DNA from 3 places in the Nocardia sp. NPDC052316 genome. Region 1 is predicted to be linked to each of the others. Evidence: riboswitches for the same ligand, from Rfam matches in the RefSeq annotation. Region 1 holds a riboswitch; each other region holds the start of a gene.
The links. A riboswitch is a leader RNA that binds a small molecule or an ion and turns the genes downstream of it on or off. The one in region 1 is predicted to bind S-adenosylmethionine.

Region 1 (5,614 bases):
GGGCCGCGCGGGTGACGGTTTCATCTGCACCTCAGGCAAGGGCATGGAGCTCTACACCGAGAAGCTGATGCCGGCGGTCGCCGAGGGCGCCGCCAAGGCGGGCCGCACCGTCGCGGACATCGACCGGATGATCGAGATCAAGATCTCCTACGACACCGATCCCGAACTGGCCCTGGAGAACACCCGCTTCTGGGCCCCGCTGAGCCTGACGCCGGAACAGAAGCACAGCATCACCGACCCGATCGAGATGGAGGCCGCCGCCGACGCCCTCCCGATCGAGCAGATCGCCAAGCGCTGGATCGTCGCCAGCGACCCCGACCAGGCCGTCGACCTCATCAAGCCCTACCTCGACGCCGGCCTCAACCACCTGGTCTTCCACGCCCCCGGCCACGACCAGCGCCGCTTCCTCGACCTCTTCCAGCGCGACCTCGCCCCGCGCCTGCGCGCCCTGGCCTGAGCAATGACAAAGGCTCCACCCGCCGCGACGGGTGGAGCCTTTGTCGTTGCTAGCTGAGGGCGTGGTCCAGGTCGGCGAGCAGGTCTTCGACGTCCTCGAGGCCGACCGAGATGCGGACTACGCCGTCGGAAAGGCCGATGGTGGCCCGGCCTTCGGGGCCCATGGCGCGGTGAGTTGTGGTGGCGGGGTGGGTGATCAGGGATTTGGCATCGCCGAGGTTGTTGGAGATGTCGATGATGCGCAGGCGGTTGAGCACCTCGAAGGCGCGCTTCTTGGCCTCGTGGGCGGGGGCGTTCAGTTCGAAGGTGACCACCGTGCCGCCCGCGCTCATCTGGCCGGTGGCCAGCTCGTGCTGCGGATGTGACTCCAGGAAGGGGTATTTCACCCAGCTGACGGCCTTGTTGGTCTCCAGGAAGCGGGCGATGCGCAGGGCCGACTCCGTGGAGTGGCGCACGCGCAGCGGCATCGTCTCCAAACCCTTGAGCAGTGTCCACGCGTTGAACGGGCTCAGCGCCGGACCGGTATGGCGCATCAGGGTTTTCACCGGACCCTCGATGTAGTCCTTCGCGCCGAGGATGGCGCCGCCGAGCACCCGGCCCTGGCCGTCGATGTGCTTGGTGCCCGAGTAGACGACCACGTCGGCACCCAGTTCGAAACCGCGCTGCAGCAGCGGGGTGGCGAAGACGTTGTCCAGCACCACCTTCGCGCCGGCGGCGTGCGCGAGCTCGGTGACCCGGCGCACGTCGACCAGGGTCTGCATCGGGTTGGCCGGTGTCTCGAAGAACACCGCCTGGGTGGGCACCGACAGCGCCTGCTCCCACTGGTCCAGATCCTCGCCGTCGACGAAGACGGTTTCGACGCCCCAGCGCGGCAGGATCTCGTTGCACACCACGAAGCAGGACCCGAACAGGCTGCGCGCGGCCACCAGTCGATCACCGGCGCCGAGCAGCGCGCCGAGCGCGGTGAATACCGCCGACATTCCGCTCGCCGTCGCGAAACACGCCTCGGCACCGTCGAGCAGCCGCATCCGCTCCTCGAACATGGCGACCGTCGGATTGCCGTAACGGGAGTAGACGAAATGCTCGACGTCGCCGGTGAACGCGGCCTCGGCGGCCTCCGCGCTCTCGTAGACGAAACCGGAGGTCAGGTACAGCGCCTCGGAGGTCTCCTCGAAACCGGAGCGCCGCAAGCCCCCTCGCACACCGAGCGTCGCGGGGCCGACCCCTTCGGGCAGCGGCTTGTCGAACGCACCACCGGTGATCATGACTGCCTCCCGAGGACCCACTGCCCCCCGGCGACGCGGCTGCGCGACAACGCGGCCGCCGAACAGCAGCTACTCATGACTGCCGCCACGGCAAGCCGAGGGCGCGCCAGCCGCTGCCGCCCCGATGTCCGTGCGCGTCGACCGGGCCTTCGAAGCCGTCGAGCACGTTGTAGGAGGTGCCGAAACCGGCCTGCGTCGCGGCGATGGCCGCGCCGATGGAGCGCTGACCTGAGCGACAGAGGAAGATCACCGGAGCCGCCGGATCGTGCCCGTCCAGGGCCTTGACCAGCTGCTCGGTGAACTCACCGTTGCGCGTCCCCGTAGCATCGACCCACTCGATCAGTACCGTCGGGCGCTCGATCGAGCTGGTGTCGGGCACGCCGACGAACTTCCACTCGGCCTCGGTGCGCACATCGACCAAGACGGCTTCGGGGTTGTCTCGCAACAGTTCCCAGGCCTGCTGGGGAGTGATGTCACCGGCATAACTCATCTGGACCCTCCTAGAATCCGCACTTGCCGCGCTCGGGTTTGACGCGCGGCCAGGTCGTCACCCGGAGCACCCCACCGCGGAGGAGGGTTGCCGACCAGTATTGCCGGGGCTTGACACTGGTTCTCATGACCTTCTGCTGAGATTGCCTCGACAGGGGTCACCCTGTCAAACGGCTGCTCACGGTATGAGAATGCTCAATTACAGACCAGCCATTTGTCGCCGGAGCGGGTCAGATTCCAGGTCGAGGTGGCCTCTTCGCCGTCGACCTTCGTGGTAACCGTCGCCATCGCGCGATCGCCGTCGACCTTCGGATCGACGAGTTTCGTGATCTCCACGGTCTTTCCGCCGCCGGAGCGCCCGACCAGCGGTGAGCGCTTCGGGTCGAAGTCCGGGCAGCCCGTGCCTGGTGGGGGCACCAGATCGGTGCTGTTGGAGCCCTCGACGAAGCCGCGCACCGCGGCGGCGATCCGGTCGGATTCTGTGACATTTTTCTCAGCGGGCGACAGCACCCCGCCGATGACGATCCCGGCGAGCACGAGCACCGCGACGACGGCGGCCGCGACGAACGGTACGACGGAACGCTTGTCGGTCTGATCGACCGGGATGATCTCGTCTTCCGCAGGCTGCTGCTCTTTGCTCATACGAGCATGATCCCTGGTCGGCGGGCTTATCCGACGCTCACCCCTGCCACACGCAGCCAGGCGTTGCGAACTCCGCCGCACCGCAGCGGAATCACCGCCGCGAGACCGGGCAAGCCGGACAACACCGGTGGCGCGGCATCCGTTCAGTTCACGCACCGGCGCGGGCCGCCTCGGCCGCCACCGATAGAATCGCGAGACTGCGGCCTGCTGTCATAGCCGCGACCGGAATGGCCACGAGCCGACAACTCCGGTGTCCGCATCGTCAGGTGCAACCAGCCAGCGCGTAACTTAGCCTAGGCTAAGGAAGACGCCGTATTTGTTTCTCAACCAAAAGGGTGCGCGTAAAAGATGACCGAACAGAGTGCAGCGAATCGCCCGCTCCGCATCGCCATCGTTGGCGCCGGACCCGCGGGGATCTACGCCGCCGACGCCCTGATGAAGTCCGATGCCGAGGTCAGCATCGACCTGTTCGAGCGCATGCCCGCGCCGTTCGGGCTCATCCGCTACGGCGTCGCGCCGGACCACCCGCGCATCAAGGGCATCATCACCGCCCTGCACAAGGTCCTCGACAAGCCGCAGGTGCGCCTGCTCGGCAACATCGACTACGGCACCGACATCACCCTCGACGACCTGCGCACGTTCTACGACGCGGTGATCTTCTCCACCGGCGCCAACGCCGACCGCGCGCTCGGCATCCCCGGCATCGGCCTGGACGGCTCCTACGGCGCCGCCGACTTCGTGTCCTGGTACGACGGCCACCCGGACGTGCCGCGCACCTGGCCGCTGGACGCGGAGAAGGTCGCCGTGCTCGGCGTCGGCAATGTCGCGCTCGACGTGGCCCGCGTGCTGGCCAAGACCGGCGACGAACTGCTGCCGACCGAGATCCCGCCGAACGTCTACGCGGGCCTCAAGGCCAACAAGGCGCTCGAGGTGCACGTGTTCGGCCGCCGCGGCCCGGCCCAGGCCAAGTTCACCCCGCTGGAACTGCGCGAACTCGATCACTCGCCGACCATCGAGGTCATCGTCGACCCCGAGGACATCGAGTACGACGAGGGCTCCGAGGCCGCGCGCAGGCACTCCAAGCAGGTCGACATGATCGCGAACACGCTGGAGCAGTGGGCCATTCGCGACGTCGGCAACCGGCCGCACAAGCTGTTCCTGCACTTCTTCGAGTCGCCCGCCGAGATCCTCGGCGACGAGCAGGGCAAGGTCGTCGGCCTGCGCACCGAGCGCACCCAGCTCGACGGCACCGGCAACGTCAAGGGCACCGGCGTGTTCAAGGAATGGGATGTGCAGGCGGTCTACCGGGCCGTCGGCTACCTGTCGCAGAACCTGACCAACCTGCCGTTCGACGACCAGGCAGGCACCGTGCCCAACGAAGCGGGCCGGGTCATCGCCGACGAGAACGCCGACGGCGCCGATCGTTACGTCCCGGCCACCTACGTCACCGGCTGGATCAAGCGCGGCCCGGTCGGCCTCATCGGCCACACCAAGGGCGACGCCAACGAGACCGTGGCCTGCCTGCTCGACGACAGCGCGAACTTCACCCCGGCCGAGCGGCCGGAGCTGGACGCGGTCACCGAGTTCCTGGAGGGCAAGGGCATTCCGTTCACCACCTGGCAGGGCTGGTACCGGCTGGACGCGCACGAGCGTTCGCTCGGCGAGCCAGAGGGCCGCGAGCGCGTCAAGGTGGTCGAGCGGGAAGACATGCTGCGCGCCAGCGAGCCGCACAAGGTCTGACGACTCGCCTGGTGGGTCCGCGACAGCGGAACGACGCGTACTGAGGCATTCTGTACAGGTGTTCGATGCCCATTTCCACATCTTCGATCCGCGGTTCCCGCGGTTCGAGAACGAGGGCTACCTGCCCGGCCACTTCACCATCGCCGACTATCGAAAGCGCATGTCGCGCTTCGATGTCGGCGGCGGTGCCGTGGTCAGCGGGTCTTTCCAGGGCACCGATCAGACGTATCTGAAGGCGGCCCTCACCGAGCTGGGCGAGGGCTGGGTCGGCGTCACCCGCCTGGATCTGGACGCCACCGACGACGAGATCCTCGAGCTGGACCGCATCGGCGTGCGCGGGCTGCGGTTCAACCTCAAGCGCGCCGCCGCCGACATCACCGGCATGACCTTGCAGGCGCTGCGCGCGCACGAGCTGGTCGGCTGGCACGTCGAGGTCTATATCGACGGGACGATGCTCGCTTCGCTGCAGCCGGTGATCTCCAAGCTGCCGGTCTTCGCCATCGATCATCTCGGCATGTCCGAGGAGGGCCTGCCGTTCCTGCTCGATCTGGTCGATCGCGGCGCCAAGGTCAAGGCGACCGGTTTCGGCCGCGTCTCGATGAACGTCGCCGACACCCTGCGCCGCATCCACGCGGTCAACCCCGAGGCGCTGATGTTCGGCACCGACCTGCCCGGTACTCGCGCGGGCCGCCCCTTCCGCGACTCCGACGTCGACCTTATCTGCGACGTGGTCGGTACCGACATGTTCGCCGTCTTGGAGGACAACGCCCGCGCCTTCTACCGGCTGCCCGCCCGGGTCCGCGCCCTCCCCGCCGACCCGGCGCCGACGCTGCCGCTGTACACCGCCGAACAACCCACATTGCCCATCCGCCGCGACAGTCTCCCCAAACCCGGAGAGGTGGACACGATTCCGCTGCCCATCGTCGAGTAGCGCCGGTAGACAACACGATTCGATAGGGCAAACGCGCTCGGAGCAGGCTAGGCGGCGATCGCGCCGACCACCCAGACGCCGGTGGCGAGTA
Region 2 (5,614 bases), on a different contig from region 1:
CCCAGGCGCGCATCACCAGGATGCTCGGGCCGAGCGAGGGCTATCCGGAATACTGACGCATTCGCCGAGTAGCCCGGCGCACCACCCGCAATCGCTCTACTCTGGTGGCATGCGCAGGTCGACATTGCCACCGATCGCCTGCCGAGTCGCGGACACCCTCATCGCCCGAGGCCATCACGGTGTCATCGTGACCCAGCCGGCCCCCACCCCCACCGTTGCGGATGCCGCGCGCACGCTCGGCGTCGACGTGGGCGCCATCACCAGCTCCCTGGTCTTCCTGCTGGACGAGGACCCGGTACTGCTCCTGGTCTCCGGCGCACACGAGGTAGATCTCGAGTCCACCGGAAAACGCTTGGAGGGCACCCTGACTCACGCCCCCGCCGATATGGTCCGCCAAGTCACCGGCCAGCCGATCGGCGGCGTGGCCCCGGTAGGCCACCCCACCAACCTGCCCACCTGGGTGGACACCGCCCTGTCGAACCACCGCGAGGTCTGGGCCGCGGGCGGCCACCCGAACACGGTGTTCCGCACCTCTTTCCACGAGCTGGTCCGCATCACCGCAGGGCTGCCCATAGACGTCGTCGACTGACTCTCCGAAGTCAACCCGTCTTTCGGTTCCTTGGATGCTGGTCAACGGCTCTTTGCGTGCCCGATCCCACTGATCCCGCGAGTACCCGGGTAACGCACCGGGCACGGGCTGATCCAACCCCCGCCACCCCGCAGGCCACCGACGGCACTACTCTCGAAAAGGAGTTTTGCCTGAATACCCGGAGAGGCGGCACAGTGACCGAAGCTGAACGGCCCGCCGCGGATTTCCAGATCCCCGATGATCTGAGCGGGATCACCGCCGAGCAATTCCGCGCCTCGATGCGCCACTATCCGGCGGGCGTCACCGTCGTGACGCTGAACTCGCCGAAGGGCCCGATCGGTTTCACCGCGACGTCCTTCGCCTCGCTGTCGCTGGCCCCGCCGCTCGTCTCGTTCAATATCGCGCACACCTCGTCGAGCCTGGCCGCGCTGCTGGACGCCGACTCGGTCGTCATCCATTTCCTCGGCGAACACCAGCACCACCTGGCCCAGCGTTTCGCCCGCACCGCCGAGGATCGCTTCAGCGACCGCTCGCTCTGGACCACCCTCGACACCGGCGAGCCGGTCCTGCACGGCACCCCCATCTGGCTGCGCGCGACCATCCACCAGCTCATCCCGCTGGGTGACCACACCCTGGTCGTCGGCCTGGTGACCCGGGTGCACGACAACACCAACGAGACCCCCGCCGCCGCGCCCCTGCTCTACTACAACGGCCGCTACCACCGGCCCACCAAACTCGGCGACTGAGCGACGTTTTTCGACCATGGCCGTCCGGCGTAGTGCCGGGCGCCCACTTTCTATCGGCTACCCGGTGAGGCAGGGGGCGGCGCCGGTCGGGGCCTGCGAGGTGAAGGGGCGGGTCTCCGGAGTGGGGTTCCAGAGGTTGTTCGTGGTGGCGTAGTTCCAGCTCGGGCCTTGGTGCACGAGCGTGGCTACGGCATCGATGAGCCGGTCGATGTCGGCGGCCGTCGTGCCGAGGCCGATGCTGGCACGGAGGGCGCCGTCGAGTTCGAGGCGGGCGAGCAGCGGATGCGCGCAGAAGCGGCCGTCGCGGACGCCGATGCCGTGTTCGGCGGAGAGATACGCGGCGACGTGGCCGGGGACGAAACCGTCCAGGGTGAAGGCGACGATGCCGACGGTGTCGGGGGCGTCGGTCCAGATGCGCAGCAAATTCACGCCGGGGATCGCGGCGAGGCCGTCGCGGAGTCGATCGGCGAGGTGGTGTTCGTGGGCGGCGAGGGTTTCCGCGTCGATCTCACAGAGCGCGTCACAGGCGGCGGCCAGGGCGGCGGCGCCCAGCACATTGGGTGACCCACCCTCGTGGCGCTGCGGGGCCTGCGCCCATTCGGTGCCCGCGGTGGTGACCTCGCGGACCGCGCCACCACCGGCGAGGTAGGGCTCGGCGTTGTCGAGCCAGTCGCGGCGGCCGACGAGCACGCCTGCGCCGAACGGCGCGTACAGCTTGTGGCCGGAGAACGCGACATAGTCGATGCCGGTGTCGCGCAAACTGATTCGCCGGTGCGGCGCGAGCTGGGCGGCATCGACGAGGATGCGGGCACCGCACTGATGAGCGATGGTGGCCAGCCGCTCCAGCGGCAGCACCTCGCCGGTGACATTGGACGCGCCGGTCACCGCGAGCAGCGCGGCGGGCTTGCTGCACAGCTCGGCCACCAGCCTGCCGACGGTCTCCTCGACGGTGGCGCCTGCCTGCACCACGCGGCGGCCGTGCCTGGTCCATGGCAGGAAGTTCGCGTGATGCTCGATGTCGAGCACCACGGTGTCGCCGGGCACGCAGGAGGCGAGCAGATTCAGCGAGTCGGTGGTGTTGCGGGTGAACACCACCACCTGGTCGTCGGCCGCGTCGAGGAACCGGGTGACCGAACCGCGAGCCGCCTCGTAGCACTCGGTGGAGATCCGCGAGGCGTAGCCCGCGCCGCGGTGCACGCTCGCGTAGAACGGCAGCAGCTGCTGCACCCGGTCGGTGACCTGCGCCAATGCGGGAGCGCTCGCGGCGTAATCGAAGTTGGCGTAGGTGGTCGTCCCGCCTTGGACCAGCGGCACCCGCAGGTCGTCGCCGGAAACCCGGGCGAGGGGGGCACAGTTCTGGGTTGCCACAGCAGTCATCACGAAAATCCCATCGGCTCTGGAACCCGCAATCAGGTGATTCGTCGAGTCCGCGCTTGCCGCACCCGGTCGGGCGTCGGCCTGGTCGTCACCCGGAGCACCCCACCGCGGAGGAGGGTTGCCGACCAGCAAGCCGGGGCTGAACGCTGGTACTCATGACCTGACCCGAGATTGGCAGACCGGAACCCGCGCTGTCAAGTGTCCTCGGCGGCGTGGCCACGGCGCTCGCACACGCACGTGCAGGGGTGGTAGGCGGGGAAATGCGTTGCTTATCGGACGGTATTGGGTTCACATCAGTGGATGTCGCTTTCCCTGCTGCTGAGCTTTATCGGCCTGTGCGTTCTGCTGTCGCTCACTCCCGGCCCTGACTCGTTCCTGGTGCTGCGGTTCTCGCTGGTGGACGCGCGACCCGGGATCGCCGCGGCGATCGGGTCGGCGCTCGGTGGGATCGTGTGGGCGGTGGTGGTCGCGGCCGGTGTCGCGGCGCTGCTCGAGCAGTCGGCGACCGCGTACCGCGCGTTGAAGGTGATCGGCGGAATCTACTTGGTGTACTTGGGCGTTCGCGCGTTGCTCGACCAGCGGCGGCAGCGCAGGGCCGCGCGGGACGCCGAGGGCGCCGGGGGTCTGGCGGACCACGCGCCTGGCACCAGGACGTCGGTTCGCTCGGCGTTCACCGCGGGTGTCGTCTCGTGCATGTTCAACCCGAAGGTCGGCCTGTTCTATCTCGCGGTGCTGCCCCAGTTCCTCACCGAGGTCACCTTCGTCAACACCCTCGCCCTCGGCGCCATCGAGTCGGTGATCGCCGCGGTAGAGATGGTGCTCCTGGCCTTGGTCGCCTCCCGCGCGGTCGCGCTGCTGGGCCGCCCGAAGATCCGGGAGCGGCTCGAACAGGCCAGCGCCGCCATCCTGGCGACTCTCGGCATCGGAACCGCCGCCTCCGCGGCCTGACCGCTGCGGCGCGAAACGCGCTGAGCTGCAAGATCACCAGCGGGATGAGGGGAATCACAGCGGCCTGCGCGCGATGCCCAGCGACCGCCCGGCGAACCCACCGGGTAACCCGCCCACCAGGCGTTGCTTCGGCGCGTCCGACAGAAACCGCCACGACCTGCAACAACCTCGCCCACGGCGGTCCGCGCGGCAACCGCGGCGGTGAACAACAAACGTCGACAACCCCGAGTACCGTGGACAACTGGTCACCATGGTGTTTGCCCATTGGTAACCCAGCTATGACACAACAACACCAGGGAAGCGCGAGGCAGGTCGAATGGGAGGTGGGCAGGGCGTCATGCTCCAGCCACAGGTTGACGCGACGGTACACCCGCTACAACGGACCGCGCACACGCCACCGGCCCGCACCCTCGTCGACATCCTGACCGCTACCGCACTGACCCATCCCGACGCACCCGCCATCGACGACGGCGATACGGTGCTCAGCTACCTCGAACTCGTGGTGGAGATCGAGAAGACGATGGCCCGCCTCGCCACGGCAGGCGTGCGACCGGGCGACCGGGTCGGCGTGCGGATGCCGTCGGGTTCCCGGGAGCTCTACCTCACCATCCTGGCCGTCCTGTACGCGGGCGCCGCCTACGTGCCGGTGGACGCCGACGACCCGGACGAGCGCGCCCAGCTGGTCTTCGGCGAAGCGCAGGTCACCGCGATCGTCACCGCGGCGGGCATCGAGACGACCCCCGCGGGAATCCGTGCGGCGGCGGACAATCCGGCCGACGCCGCAGCGAGCACCCTGCCCACGCCCGCCGACGACGCCTGGATCATCTTCACCTCGGGCTCCACCGGAACGCCGAAAGGTGTTGCGGTGACTCATCGCAACGCCGCGGCGTTCGTGGACGCCGAGGCCAGGCTCTTCCTGCCGGACGCCCCGATCGGCCCCGGCGACCGGGTGCTCGCCGGACTCTCGGTCGCCTTCGACGCCTCCTGCGAGGAGATGTGGCTGGCCTGGCGCAACGGCGCCTGCCTCGTCCCCGCCCCGCGCGACCTGGTCCGCACCGGCGCCGACCTCGGGCCATGGTTGGTGCGCCGGGAGATCAGCATCGTCTCCACCGTGCCGACGCTGGCCGCGACCTGGCCCGCCGAGGCGTTGGACGCGGTCCGGCTGCTGATCTTCGGCGGCGAGGCTGTGCCGCCCGAACTCGCGGAACGTCTTGCCGGAAACGGTGATACGGAGCGCGAGGTCTGGAACACCTACGGCCCCACCGAGGCCACCGTGGTCGCCTGCGCCGCGCTGCTCGACGGCGCGTGGCCCATCCGGATCGGGCTCCCGCTCGACGGCTGGGATCTCGTGGTGATCGACGCGGCCGGAAACCCGGTGGGCGAGGGCGAATCCGGCGAGTTGGTGATCGGCGGCGTCGGCCTGGCCCGCTACCTCGACCCCGCGAAGGACGCCGAGAAGTACGCGCCGCTGCCCTCGGTCGGCTGGGACCGCGCCTACCGCAGCGGCGATCTGGTTCGCAACGACAGCGCGGGCCTGGTCTTCCTCGGCCGCGCCGACGACCAGATCAAGCTCGGCGGCCGCCGCATTGAGCTCGGCGAGATCGACAACGCGCTGCAACACCTGCCCGGTGTCACCGGCGCCGCCGCCGCGATCCGAACAACAAAGGCGGGCAACAAGATCCTGGTCGGCTACCTGACCGGGCCGGGCCCTGATTTCGATCTCAAGGCGGCCAGAACTCAACTCGCCGAACACCTTCCGGCTCCCCTGGTCCCGCGCCTCGCGGTGGTCGACGAACTGCCGACCCGCACCTCGGGCAAGGTCGACCGCAACGCACTGCCATGGCCGCTGCCCAACAGCGCCGACGACGAGGCCGACAACGACCTCACCGGTACCGCGCAGTGGGTTGCCGGACTGTGGGATTCGATCCTCGGCGGCGAGGTGCTCGACCTCGAC
Region 3 (5,614 bases), on a different contig from region 1:
CTGCTTGGGCACCTCCAGCGCGACGGTGTCGTTGCGGTAGGTGGCGAAGTCGTACTTCTCCTTGCGCTCCTCGGTCACCGTCACGTTGGAGACGAAGGCGTCGACCTCACCGGAGTCGATGCGCACGAAGTTCTGCGCCCAATCCGCCACCCGCACATCCAGTTTCAGGCCGAGGATGTCGGCGACGAGCGAGGCGAAGTCGACCTCGGAGCCGACGACGGTCTCGTCGTCGTCGGCGTAGAAGCGCAGCGGCGGTGCGGTACCGGACGAGCCGGTCACCACCAGGGTGCCGCGGTCGCGAATGGCCGGTGGCACCTCGGCGGCGATGCTGTCCACCTTGGCGGCGCGGACACGGCCGGTCTGCGCGGCGGAGAGGTCGAAGGTGACCGTACCTGCGGGTGGGGGCGCGGACTCCGCGTCGGGGTCGGTGCAGCCGGTGGCCAGCAGGACGACCGCGGTCGCGGCGGCGGTGGCCAGGGCGGAAAGCTTCATCGGAAACCTGTTCATCAGCGGACTCGGGAGAGGAAGGCGCGGGTGCGCGGGTGGCGCGGATTGTCGAGGACCGCGGCGGGGGTCCCCTGCTCGACGATGGCGCCCGCGTCGAGAAACACGACGGTGTCGGCGATTTCGCGGGCGAAGCCGATCTCGTGGGTGACGATCACCAGCGCGGTGCCGCCGTGCGCGAGATCGCGGATCACGTCGAGCACCTCGCCGACCAGTTCGGGATCCAGCGCGGAGGTCGGTTCGTCGAACAGGATCACCCTGGGACGCAGGGCAAGTGCCCGCGCGATCGCCACCCGCTGCTGCTGTCCACCGGAGAGCCTGCGCGGGTAAGCGTCGGCCAGCTCGCCGATGCCAACCCGTGCCAGCAGCACCCGCGCCTCGGCCTCGACCTCCGTGCGGTCGCGGCGTTGCGCGGAAAGCGGTGCGAGCGTCACATTGTCGAGCACCGTCAGATGCGGGAAGAGATTGAAGTTCTGGAAGACGAACCCGATGCGGGAGCGCTGCTTGCGCACCTCGCGGTCGGGCAGCGCGTGCAAGGTGTTGCGGCGCAGCCGATATCCGATCAGCTCACCATCGATGCGCACGGTGCCCGCGTCCAGCGCCTCCAAATGGTTCAGCACGCGCAGCAGGGTGGACTTGCCGGAGCCGGACGGGCCGATCACCGTCACCACCTCGCCGGAGCGCACCGTCAGGTCGACCCCGCGCAGAACTTCCTGTGCGCCATAGGATTTGCGGACGCCGCGGACCTCGACGGCGGGCGCGGCGGTCATCGGGTCGCTCCGCGCGGCGCGGTGGCGCCGGACTCGGCGACTTCCCGCAGCTTCTGCCAGGCCCGCTGGACCGGTGACGGCGGTGGCGTGCGCTGGGTGCCCTTGGCGTAGTGGCGTTCGATGTAGTACTGCGCCACCGAGGCAATGGTGGTGAGCACGATGTACCAGGCGGTGGCAACCAGCAGCAGCGGCACCACCCGACCGTTGCGGCCGTAGATCACCTGGACCTGGTAGAACAGCTCCGCGATCGCCATCACCGACACGATCGAGGTGCCCTTGAACAGGCTGATCACCTCGTTGGTCGCATTGGGCAGGATCGACCGCATGGCCTGCGGGACCACGATGGTGCGGAACTGGCGCACCCGTGGAATGCCCAGCGCGGCAGCGGCTTCCAACTGCCCGGCGTCGACGGAGATGATGCCCGCCCGGATGATCTCGGCCGAGTACGCCGCCTGATGCAGCGCGAGCCCGATCACCGCCGCGGTGAACCCGCTGATCACGCCGTTCACGTCGAAGGTGAAAAACGCGGGACCGAACGGGATGCCGACCGACAGCGTGTTGTACAGGTAGGCGATGTTGAACCAGAACAGCAGTTGCACGATGAGCGGAATCGACCGGAACGCCCAGATGTAGCACCAGGAGATCACCCGCAGCACCGGGTTGCCGGACAGTCGCCCGATGGCCAGCGCGGTGCCGAGCAGGAAGCCGAGAGCGGTACCCCACGCGGTGAGTTCCAGTGTCACCCGCAGCGAGGCGAGCACCGACTTCGCGGTGATGTACTTGGCGAAGGTCGGCCAATCCCAGCCGGGATTGGTGACCAGGCCGTGGATGAACTGTGCGAGCAGGACGAGCGCGACCGCACTGACCACCCACCGCCACGGGTGCCGCGTCTTGGCCACGGTGGGTGCGGCACCCTCGGCGTCGGGCAGGTGGGTCGTAGTGGCGACCGGGTCGTCGCCTGCGTCGGTGTCGCCGGGCACGGCGGTGGCGGACGCACTCATTTCGAGGTCCTTCGGAAGAACGAACGAGACCGCACCACATCGGGCCGCGGTCACATCACCCGGCCAGCGACGGGTGCACAGACTGGCTGCGGGTCAGCCCCGACAGCTCGCGGACGTCACCTTGCACTGATCGATGTGGCGACGGCCCCAACGGGTGCCGAGGGCAGCGGAAATGATCACTTCGGTTCCTCCATCGGTCCCGGCGGAAGCACCCGCACCCGGTGAACCGGGGGGTTGCTGCGACGTCGACGAGCCAGGTCTCTCGGTCGCTCTGGATGGTTGTCGCCGATCCGGACACCGGCTGATGTCAGGGTCGGGCCGAATTATCATGCCCAGCAGGCGAACTCTGGGACAAGGGAACTAATCACCGTGAGCGTAAACCTCGCCGCGGCCCGGATATCGGGGGGTGCGGGGGCGGTGTGGTCGCCCGGACACGCCGATCGCTTGCCGGCGGCTATATCGCCTGATCACAGCGCTTTGCGGAGTACCGTCAGCCTTCGATCGCGTCGATGATGAGGGAGGTCTTCGTGGCTGTACCGCGCCGTTCGACCATACTGTCCGCCGTCGCGAGCTGCTCGGTCGCGCTGGCGCTCGCCGCACCGACCGCGGGTGGTGCGCCGCCGCCCGCCGTGGCACCGATTCCGACCGTCACCGCCCCGGTTCCGCCCGCAGCGGCCGGTCCGGCCCAGACCGGCACCAGCACGCTCAGCGATCTGTTCGGCGTCTACCACACCGCGGTCGACGGCCTGCGCGCCGCGGGCATGCAGCCTTTCCTGTACCCGACCGCGTCCGCGTACTGCCTCGGCGGCAGCTCCCTCGGCCTCGCCCCGGCGGTGGCCGCCGCCGTGCCCGGCCCGTGGCCCAAGACCACGATCGCCATTCCCGGCGTGGACCTGGCCGCCGTCAAGGCAGGCCAGACCATGTTCACCTTCGTGCCCTACGGCCTCGGCCAGGACGGGCCGGACACCACCGGCATGCAGGTCGCCTGGCTGAACCTGACCAGCGGCCGCGGCGGCATGGCCTCGATGGGCCCGCTGTCCACGGTGTTCGGCGCGATGATCCCCGCCGAAGTCCCGGCCGTGCTGCGCCCGATGGCCGAACGCGCCATCCAGGACTTCTTCTTCGCGGCCTTGCCGATGGGCGGCGTCCGCGCGGTACCCGTCGACACCGGTCAGGGCACCGTGCTCGCGGCGGTCTTCGGCACGGTCGACAACGGCGGCAAGTCCTGCTTCTTCCTGCCGACGGTGGGGATCACCGAAGTCCCTTAGATCTGGACCCGGCGGCCTTTCCAGCGCAACGTACCCCGTCGTCGAGCGCGATGGGAGCGGGCCCACAGCGCCAGGTAGGCGGCGACCGAGAACGGGTGGGCCAGGGCCGCGAGGACGTCGGTGCGGGCGAGTGGGCCGCCGGTCTCGGTGCAGCGAGCGAGCAGCCTGCCGGTGACCGCGGCCGCGTAACCGAGGAGGCCGACCCGGCGGAGCGCGCCGTGGCCGCGGAGTGCGACGGACGGCGGCACCCAATAGGCCAGGGCGGCAAGCGTTCCCACGGTCGCGCCGCCCGCGACGGTGCCGCCGTAGGCCGACCACAGCCATCGGGTGTAGCCCGCCGCGAGTTCGGTTGCGCTGTCGTACATTCGGGTGCTCGCCAGGCGTCCGGCGGCGACGAGCACGGTGGGTTGTCCTGCGCGGCGCAGGGTTCGGGCGATGTCGAGATCCTCGGTCGCGCTGGCGGCGACCGAGGCATGCCCACCGACGGCTCGGTAAGCGGCGGTGTCGAACGCCAGAAACTGCCCGCAGGCCACCGCGGTGGACGGCCGCAGGCTCCGATCGGCCACCGCGATCGGCAGCGTCGCGGCCCACGACCAGCACAGCAGCGGCTGCACCAGTGCCTCGACCGGCGACCCGGCCCGCTGCATCGGCCACGGCGACACCAATGCGGCTCGCCGCCTGCGCAATTCGCCGACCGCCCCCGCGATCGCGTCCGGTGCCAGCCGGACGTCGGCGTCCACGAAGACCAGCACCGGCGTCACCACCGCGTCGGCCAGTCGCACACACGCGGCAGCCTTCCCGGTCCAGCCGGGCGCGGGCGCGGTCTCGTTGCGCAGCACCGTGATTCGCGGGTCTTCGGCCGCCGCGTCGATCGCCGCGGCGAAGGTGTCGTCACCCGACGCGTCGTCGAGTATCAGCACGCTCATGCGCGGAACTCCGCGCTGCGCCCGCAGATCCGCGATCAACCGGGGCAGTCGTGCCGCCTCGTCACGGGCAGGCACGCACACGGTCACCGGCTCGGTCACCTCGACCGGGCTCGCCGCCAGCTGCCGCACCGTAAGCCGGTTGTAGAGCGCGATTCCGGCGCCCACCACCGAGATTCCGGTACCGAGCCAGGTCAGCCCGAGCGCTCCGGCGATCGGGCCTCCGCGCGACGCGAGTCGGCCCTCGCTCAGCGGCCCTGCTTGACCGTTTTCCACCAGCGACTCCAGGAGAGGCCGGTGGGGGCGCCCGGCGCGGGCGGGTTGCGGTCCATGTAGGCCATCGTGGCGATGACGGCGGCTACCGCGAGGGTGATGCCGCCGACGATGCCCGCCCAGCCCGCGAACGAACGGGTGTTGGGGTCGGCGTAGCTGACCTCGGCGCGCAACGGGGAGACGTCGCCGGCGGGCAGCTTCCAGGAGACGATGTTGTCGCCCTCGCGGTTGCCGTTGGTCTTGGCCACGCGGGCCGGGAACGCGACGGTGAACTGCACGTCGGAGCCGTGCGGCGGCACGGATTTCAGGTCGACCCGGCCGGTGAGGCTGACCAGGTCGCCGTTGCGCTGGAACTGCAGTTGGAACATGCCCTGGGTTTGCTCGGACAGCTGACCGAGCTGGCCGACCTCGCCGAAGGACATGTCTTCGAAGAACACCTGGCTGCCGACGTACCCGTCCTGGGTGTAGGGCTCCACCCGCACCTTCGCGGCGAGCGAGTCGGGCGCCTTCAGCTGCGGGCCCTTGTCATTGGGTTCGACGGGCACGACCGCGGCGACGATCCGCCCGGATACCCGGTCGTTGGACGAAACACCCATCGACACCTGCACCCGCAGGCAGCCCGCGAGCACGGGGATCAGCAACGCCGCGAGCAGAACGGCCGCGGCGACACGCGCTCCAGGGCGGGGCGTCCGCGGCGACGGTAGTACCGGGGCATCGGGGATCGTGGTGACGGGACTCGGCTGCACGCAGACATCGTGCCAGGCCATCCGTCCAGATTGCCACGCGACGGGCGGAACGGACCCCGCGATGTACGTCGGCTAGTCCGCCGTATCGGGTCGCGGACCGAAAAAGCCGAGGTGACGCAGCAGAGGCAG

Region 2: another riboswitch for S-adenosylmethionine. It lies ahead of ACIHA7_RS27515 (aminotransferase class V-fold PLP-dependent enzyme); the one in region 1 lies ahead of ACIHA7_RS06985 (rhodanese-like domain-containing protein).
Region 3: another riboswitch for S-adenosylmethionine. It lies ahead of ACIHA7_RS16985 (amino acid ABC transporter permease); the one in region 1 lies ahead of ACIHA7_RS06985 (rhodanese-like domain-containing protein).

The regions. Positions count from the first base shown of each region.
Region 1 is NZ_JBIUBB010000001.1:1,501,570-1,507,183, forward strand. It holds gene fgd (glucose-6-phosphate dehydrogenase (coenzyme-F420)) at 1-457, shown strand, start outside; gene ACIHA7_RS06980 (O-succinylhomoserine sulfhydrylase) at 507-1,721, opposite strand; gene ACIHA7_RS06985 (rhodanese-like domain-containing protein) at 1,795-2,211, opposite strand; SAM riboswitch class IV at 2,226-2,342, opposite strand; gene ACIHA7_RS06990 (hypothetical protein) at 2,406-2,852, opposite strand; gene ACIHA7_RS06995 (FAD-dependent oxidoreductase) at 3,201-4,592, shown strand; gene ACIHA7_RS07000 (amidohydrolase family protein) at 4,651-5,523, shown strand; gene ACIHA7_RS07005 (DUF456 domain-containing protein) at 5,571-5,614, opposite strand, start outside.
Region 2 is NZ_JBIUBB010000005.1:862,327-867,940, reverse strand. It holds gene ACIHA7_RS27530 (2-oxo-4-hydroxy-4-carboxy-5-ureidoimidazoline decarboxylase) at 1-56, shown strand, start outside; gene ACIHA7_RS27525 (YbaK/EbsC family protein) at 110-589, shown strand; gene ACIHA7_RS27520 (flavin reductase family protein) at 784-1,335, shown strand; gene ACIHA7_RS27515 (aminotransferase class V-fold PLP-dependent enzyme) at 1,393-2,712, opposite strand; SAM riboswitch class IV at 2,760-2,873, opposite strand; gene ACIHA7_RS27510 (LysE family translocator) at 3,013-3,660, shown strand; gene ACIHA7_RS27505 (Pls/PosA family non-ribosomal peptide synthetase) at 3,998-5,614, shown strand, end outside.
Region 3 is NZ_JBIUBB010000003.1:914,850-920,463, forward strand. It holds gene ACIHA7_RS16975 (ABC transporter substrate-binding protein) at 1-507, opposite strand, end outside; gene ACIHA7_RS16980 (amino acid ABC transporter ATP-binding protein) at 507-1,274, opposite strand; gene ACIHA7_RS16985 (amino acid ABC transporter permease) at 1,271-2,275, opposite strand; SAM riboswitch class I at 2,463-2,557, opposite strand; gene ACIHA7_RS16990 (hypothetical protein) at 2,803-3,543, shown strand; gene ACIHA7_RS16995 (glycosyltransferase) at 3,540-4,682, opposite strand; gene ACIHA7_RS17000 (LppM family (lipo)protein) at 4,715-5,506, opposite strand; gene ACIHA7_RS17005 (carotenoid biosynthesis protein) at 5,558-5,614, opposite strand, start outside.